Regions from separate parts of the Jeotgalicoccus sp. FSL K6-3177 genome, predicted to be linked through region 3. Evidence: riboswitches for the same ligand, from Rfam matches in the RefSeq annotation. Region 3 holds a riboswitch; each other region holds the start of a gene.

Region 1 (2,266 bases), 1.1 Mb from region 3:
CTTTTACGAAACGGATTTAGGCAGTATCTTAGTCGACAGGGAGGATATTAAAGATTACTCCCGTACTAACATTCGTTCACAGACGGCCTTCGTGCTGCAGGACCCGTACCTGTTTGAAGCCACCATCCGTGAAAATATACGCTACGGCCGGATGAATGCGACAGACGATGAAGTGATTGAAGCGGCGAAAGTCGCCAATGCCCATGACTTTATTATGACGCTCGAGCAGGGTTACGACACGGTGCTCGATTTAGATGAGGGCTTTATCTCGCAGGGCCAAAAGCAGCTGATCTCCATCGCGCGGGCGCTCATTACAGACCCTGCCATCCTGCTGCTCGATGAAGCAACGTCCAGCATCGACACGATTACAGAACTGAAAATCCAGGAATCGCTGGAGCGGCTGATGAAAGGGCGGACGAGCATTATTATCGCCCACCGTCTCAACACGATAAAAGCCGTCGACCGGATCTTCGTTTTAGAGCAGGGCGAACTGCTTGAAGCGGGAACGGAAGAAGAGCTGCTTGCTTTGGAAGGCAAGTACTATGACATGGTGAATCAGTAAACAGGCGAGCTGTGCGGCTCATCTATGTTTACAAACACTTTTTGTTCAGTTATGATGGAAGCAATTAAATACCGCACACCACTGGAGGTGCCCTTACGGGCTGAGAAACACTCTTACTACCTGATCTGGATTATGCCAGCGTAGGGAAGTGGCATAGATTCGTTATGCACACTCCAGGGCCGGAGTGTGCATTTTTGTACTTTGACAAACGAATCAGGAGATTTACATTTAATAAATGAAGGCTTTCATATATAATGAATGGTATATATCAACTAAAAGGTGGAACTTCGAATGTATACTAAGGATGAAATAATAGAAGAAGCAAAAAAGCTCGGTAAAATGATGGCGGAAACAGAACAGGTTGAATTCTTCCAGAAAGCGGAAGCTAAGATTCATGAAAATCAGGAAATCCGCGAAAAGATGGCCAGTCTGAAAAGCCTGCAGCAGCAAGCTGTAAACTTCCAAAACTACGGCAAAGAACGCGCCTACAAAATGACGGAAGAAAAACTGGCTAAAATCGAAGAAGAATTAGACGAAATGCCGCTCGTTGACCAGTTCAAAGAATCACAGGCAGGCGTTAATGAACTGCTGCAGATGGTCTCGCATGCAATCAGCTCAACAGTCACAAGCGAAATTATCGAACAAACAGGCGGCGACCTCATGCAGGGCGAAACCGGCGCTGCAGTCCGCAACAGACCAAACCGCGACCCGAACCAGTTTAAATAAGCATCATCTACATATTGAATGGCGTTGAAATCTCTGAATAATAGAGTGTTTCAGCGCCATTTTTGTATGTTGGGGTATTGAGTCTTGCGTATACATGAGCGCCCGTCACGCCAACGCACCGCGTCTTTCGTATACATGAGCGTCCGTCACGCCAACGCATCGCGCCTTTCGTATACATGAGCGCCCGTCATGTCAACGCATCGCGCCTTTCGTATACATGAGCGCCCGTCACGCCAACGCACCGCGCCTTTCGTATACATGAGCGTCCGTCATGTCAACGCATCGCGTCTTTCGTATACATGAGCTTCCGTCACGCCAACGCATCGCGTCTTTCGTATACATGAGCTTCCGTCACGCCAACGCATCGTGTCTTTCGTATACATGAGCTTCCGTCACGCCAACGCATCGTGTCTTTCGTATACATGAGCTTCCGTCACGCCAACGCATCAAGCCACACATTCCATCACCAATAATTCAAATAGGAGGCACCACCATCAACAAATTAACTAAAAACATGACATTCACCGCAGCTTTTGTCGCTTTAAACGTTATTTTAAGTACGCTAGTCACTATTCCAATCGGCATTATCCGCGCGGCGCCCATGCAGCACCTGATCAACGTACTCGGTGCGGTACTCACCGGCCCCTGGGTTATCGTCCAGGCTTTTATCTCGTCGACGATCAGAATTCTATTCGGCACGGGCACCGTCTTCGCTTATCCCGGCAGCATGATCGGCGCGCTCTTAGCCTGGCTGCTCTACAAATACTCTAAAAAGCTGTCGCTTGCGGCCCTCGGCGAAATCATCGGCACCGGCGTCATCGGTGCGCTCAGCCTTTACCCGCTGATTATCATCCTTGAACTCGATGCACAAATTTTCACAGTGGTCGCAGCAGCTTTCTTAGTATCGAGTCTAATCGGCGCCATTACGTCCTACATCATCTTAAAACAATTGGAAAAACACGGGGTCTTACTGCGGAT
Region 2 (2,266 bases), 2.1 Mb from region 3:
CCGTTAACGGTGCACTGCATATTGTTTCATCCTTTCAAGTGAGAGGTTTTTAAGTACTGTGACAGCTGGGAAATGTATTAACCACTTTATAATGACTAAGCAATAGAGCATTTGCTTACATCAAATTTAATATTTGCCATTCTTCTTTTAATCTGGTGATTTGATTGGGTGATGCATCCATAAATGCAGAAATTGCCGAGATACCACTGAAACCTGCCGGTAACTGATTGATAGTTGTTGAATTGATACCTCCAAGTGCAACGACAGGAATATCATAAGACAGTGCATCACGTACTTCTTGATGTGTACGCGGCGGCAAAGATTTCTTTGAACTCGATTCAAATATATGGCCGTATAATACAAAGTCGAGATGATTGTCCTGTGCTTTCTTGACAGATTCAGGTGAATGAGCAGACATGCTGACTGAAATATCCGGATGTTCTTTTTTATACGTTAATGCAGTTGGATCGTTTTCTCTAAAGTGGATAGCAGTTAAACGAAAAGATTCCAGCAATTTAGTCGAAGTATGAATGATGATTTTTTCTTTGGGAAAACCTGAATGAATAAGCTGACAAAGGAACGATGATAACTCGTTGTCGGACATGGGTGTACGAAGTAAAAGATAATCGATACAGGATGAAATCGTATTGAAATGAATAATATCCTTGGAAATTAATATCTTAAAATGTGTAATTGCAATAAGCATTATGTCACCCCTTAACATAAAAAAAAAGCGCTGTTTTTCTATATAGAAAAACAGCGCAAGTATGCATCAAAACATATTACTTTCGCCACTTTCCTACGCCAGTATGAACTGTATCAGGTTCCCGGAATCCCAAAGTCTACACTTTAATCTCAGCCTTTTTTAAAGACACTTCCAGTGGTCTTAACTATTTAATTTTTCCAATCAATAACCTCAAGTTACTCTAAAAAGTTAAATATTGCAAATAAAATTAGATTTTAATTATGCTGATAACTACCTTTTAACATTCACTCAATCATATAAAAACTAGAAAGCAGTACAGTTACAGAATTGAATTTGAATTGCGTTTGTTCCAATTTAAATAATTTGTGGTTTACTTGACGTATCTTTGTAAAGTACTACAATGATGTTAAATAGAATAGATTCGCACTAGGGGTGTTTATATAAACTGAGATGAGGGAAACCTCAGACCCTTTGAACCTGATCCAGTTAAAACTGGCGTAGGAAAGTGTTACATCGATACAGTTGTATATCTATGTCTTTGCGGGCATATAATTTACTCTCGATACGTAACTTTCCTATGAAGGTTGCGTATTTTTTTATTTTAAAAAATTATAGGAGTGATTTATTTGACAAGAACAGTTTTAGTAACGGGAAGCGGAAGAGGACTTGGCAGCTATATCGTAAAAGCACTGAGTGAAAAAGGCTTTAATGTCATAATTAACTACAACAAAAGTAAGGAAGAAGCAGAGAAGTTACAAAAAGAAATTGGCGCACAAGCGATTGCGATTCAAGCGGACATTACAGACCGTGAAGCAGTTGAACAATTAGTAAAAAAAGGAACTGAACATTTCGGCCAGATTGATGTTGTTGTAAACAATGCACTCGTTAATTTTAAATTTGATCCAACCGCTCAAAAAGCATTTAAAGATTTAACTTACAAGGATTATGAACAACAGTTAGACGGGACACTAAAAGCTGCATTTAACGTATCACAAAGTGTAATGCCACAGTTTTTAGAACGTAAAGACGGTGCAATAATTAGTATTGGAACGAATCTATATCAAAATCCTGTAGTACCATATCACGAGTACACCACTGCAAAAGCTGCTTTAATTGGGTTCACCAGAAACGTTGCAGCAGAACTTGGACAGTATGGTATCCGAGCAAATGTTGTTTCTGGCGGTTTGCTGAAAACAACAGACGCAAGTGCAGTCACAACACCAGAAGTATTCGATTTAATCGCACAGTCCACACCATTGAGAAAAGTAACAACACCACAAGACGTTGCTAATATGGTTGTTTATCTTTGTTCTGAGGCAGCAGATGGTATTACAGGACAAAACATCACGGTAGACGGCGGACTTACTATGAACTAGGCGGTATATATTATGAATAATTCTAAACAGTTAAATATAGGAATTTTAATGTATGGTGTGGGTCATCATCAGGCAGCATGGTTAGAAGATGATTCGAGTGTCAATGAATTCACGACAATTGAATATTATGAAAATCTGGCAAAAATTGCAGAACGCGGGAAATTTGATGCCGTATTTTTCGCAG
Region 3 (2,266 bases):
CTTCTGTTTCTGTATCTGTTTCAGTCTCTGTACTTTCTGTTTCTGTTCCTTCAGTGCCGGTTTCTTCTGTCTCTGTTCCTTCTTCAGTGTCTCCGCCGCACGCTGCTAATGCAAGCACTCCGACTAACGATCCGATTGTTAAAAGTTTCTTCATTATGGATTTCCAGCTCCTTAAAAGTAAGATAGTATTCAGACTGATTCATGGTGTTAATTCTACAATACCTCAAAGAAAAACTGACTTATACATTATTTACCGACCTTTAACAATTTTGAAAACTTATTAATAATTATAACCGTTTATAAACTCACTTTAATCGGCCATTCTTCCCGGCTTTCGCACATATCCCAAAACATATACTCATAGAGACTGGTCTTCACGACGATTTCTTCCAGCAGGACCAGTTCACGTTCAGGTTTTCCTTCAGCGAGCTTATTAAGGAGAGTCATCGCCGTGCCGTTCAAACTGGTGAAATCTTCACTAGAATATGTTTCAACCCACTGTTTGTACGGATTGTTTTCCTGCTCCGGGTATTTATCCGACAGAGATCTTCCGATGTAATTGTAACTCCAGGCGCAGGCGAGGAGGCATGCAGCAACAGCCGCTGCATCACCCCGCTGAGCGTGGTTCAGCATATAGCTCGTGTAAGCAGTGTTCACTGCGGAAGCTTCGGTCAGAAGAAGCTCCTCTTCTGAAATACCAAACTCTGCCGCGTAATTTCTGTGCAGCTCCATTTCTCCGAAGAGCGTGCCGTGCAGCATTTCAGAAAACATATTCATCGTTTTTAGGTCCGGCGACTTCTCCGCCCCGATTGCCATCAGCCGGGAATACTCAACCAGATACACATAGTCCTGCTTCAGCCAGTGCTGAAATTTCCCGTGCTCGAGCGTCCCGTCCCCTAAACCGGTCACAAACGGATGCTCAAGATATCCGTTCCAAATACTCTCCACGCTGTCCCATAACCTGTCTGTAAACTTCATTGCCATATCTCCTTTGTATTTCGGCCAAAGACGATAAAAACCCGAACCTTATGAGAGGCCCGGGCCAAAAAATATACAGACATCCGCGTATATATCGACACAGACTTCCCTGCGCAGGTCCTAACCTACAGGTTCAAAGGGTCGATATTATCTCTCAGCACATAAGTGCGCCCCCAGCCGTTTATATTTTCTTTACAATTCCACTGTACTACAGTTTAAAAAATATTGCTCAGGGAATTAATAGATTGTATGAATCTTTTAAGGAGGAATTATATATGGCTCACGAACAGAATCAGCAGCTGCTTAAAACTCTGCACGAATGCATGGAAGCGTGCAATCACTGTTTCGACGCATGCTTAAAAGAAGAAGATGTAAAAATGATGGCGGACTGCATTAGAACAGACCGTGAATGTGCGGATATGTGCTCATTTTTAGAACAGGCCGTCACAAGAAACTCACCTTTCGTTAAAGAACTCGCCGGCGTATGTGCCACTATTTGTGAAGCATGCGGCAAGGAATGTCAAAAGCATGACCACGATCACTGTCAGGAATGCGCCAAAGCCTGCTTTGAATGTGCGGAAGCATGCAGGGCTGCGGCGTAAAAGAAAGAAAAAGACATGCAGAAATTTCTGCATGTCTTTTTTTATGTACAGACGGTCCTAAAGGCAAAACTTTCCGCCCGGAAGTTTTTGGGAAATCCCCGTCGAAATCAGGTCATCAGCACGATTGTGTTTCGTGTCCAGCATCCGGATTCTTAAAACGTAATCAGATAAATAAACCGTAAATTGTAATCCATCAAATTATCATATAAGAAAGGGGCCTGATTTCTGCCGAAAACTTTTATATCGTTTTAAGTTCCGCTTCAATTGTTTCCGTACTGTTGAACTTATCAATCAGCATGGATTTACGGTTTACCTTTACTTCAAGCGCCTCAATATATTCGATTACTTCTTTTTCATTAATAATACCCTCTTCAACAATACCGACACCGGCGACAGTTTTAATACGTTCACGATGGTAGCCGAAAGACGTATTGTTCTGCAGATTATTGACGATATCCCTTTCCAGTTTCAGTGATTCCAGCACTTCTGATGCGGTGTATTCCACATCATCAATCGTAAGCACTCCTGTTGTATTTTTATGATGAACGGCAGCCTTCAGCGTAATAATATCGTGTTTCAGCTGTTCAATCTTTTTAAGAGAATCTTTTACATCCGCTGTCTTGCTGTCATTTACAACACTTTCGTTATTTACGGCGACCGGCACGCGGTATTCAGTATCGAATTTC

What was found. Region 3 has a riboswitch for thiamine pyrophosphate ahead of tenA (thiaminase II). Riboswitches for the same ligand answer to the same signal wherever they lie in the genome.
Region 1: linked by a shared signal. The riboswitch ahead of MHH58_RS04960 (RicAFT regulatory complex protein RicA family protein) and the one ahead of tenA (thiaminase II) in region 3 are both predicted to bind thiamine pyrophosphate.
Region 2: linked by a shared signal. The riboswitch ahead of MHH58_RS00160 (3-oxoacyl-ACP reductase) and the one ahead of tenA (thiaminase II) in region 3 are both predicted to bind thiamine pyrophosphate.

Annotation. Positions count from the first base shown of each region.
Region 1 covers NZ_JBBOSK010000001.1:988,602-990,867, forward strand. Annotated here, with positions in the region: gene MHH58_RS04955 (ABC transporter ATP-binding protein) at 1-562, shown strand, start outside; TPP riboswitch at 636-726, shown strand; gene MHH58_RS04960 (RicAFT regulatory complex protein RicA family protein) at 854-1,288, shown strand; gene thiW (energy coupling factor transporter S component ThiW) at 1,803-2,266, shown strand, end outside.
Region 2 covers NZ_JBBOSK010000001.1:35,817-38,082, reverse strand. Annotated here, with positions in the region: gene thiS (sulfur carrier protein ThiS) at 1-20, opposite strand, end outside; gene MHH58_RS00165 (thiamine phosphate synthase) at 116-706, opposite strand; TPP riboswitch at 780-889, opposite strand; TPP riboswitch at 1,125-1,227, shown strand; gene MHH58_RS00160 (3-oxoacyl-ACP reductase) at 1,333-2,082, shown strand; gene MHH58_RS00155 (NtaA/DmoA family FMN-dependent monooxygenase) at 2,095-2,266, shown strand, end outside.
Region 3 covers NZ_JBBOSK010000001.1:2,130,899-2,133,164, forward strand. Annotated here, with positions in the region: gene MHH58_RS10875 (hypothetical protein) at 1-154, opposite strand, end outside; gene tenA (thiaminase II) at 298-978, opposite strand; TPP riboswitch at 1,068-1,163, opposite strand; gene MHH58_RS10885 (four-helix bundle copper-binding protein) at 1,254-1,580, shown strand; gene MHH58_RS10890 (hypothetical protein) at 1,819-2,266, opposite strand, start outside.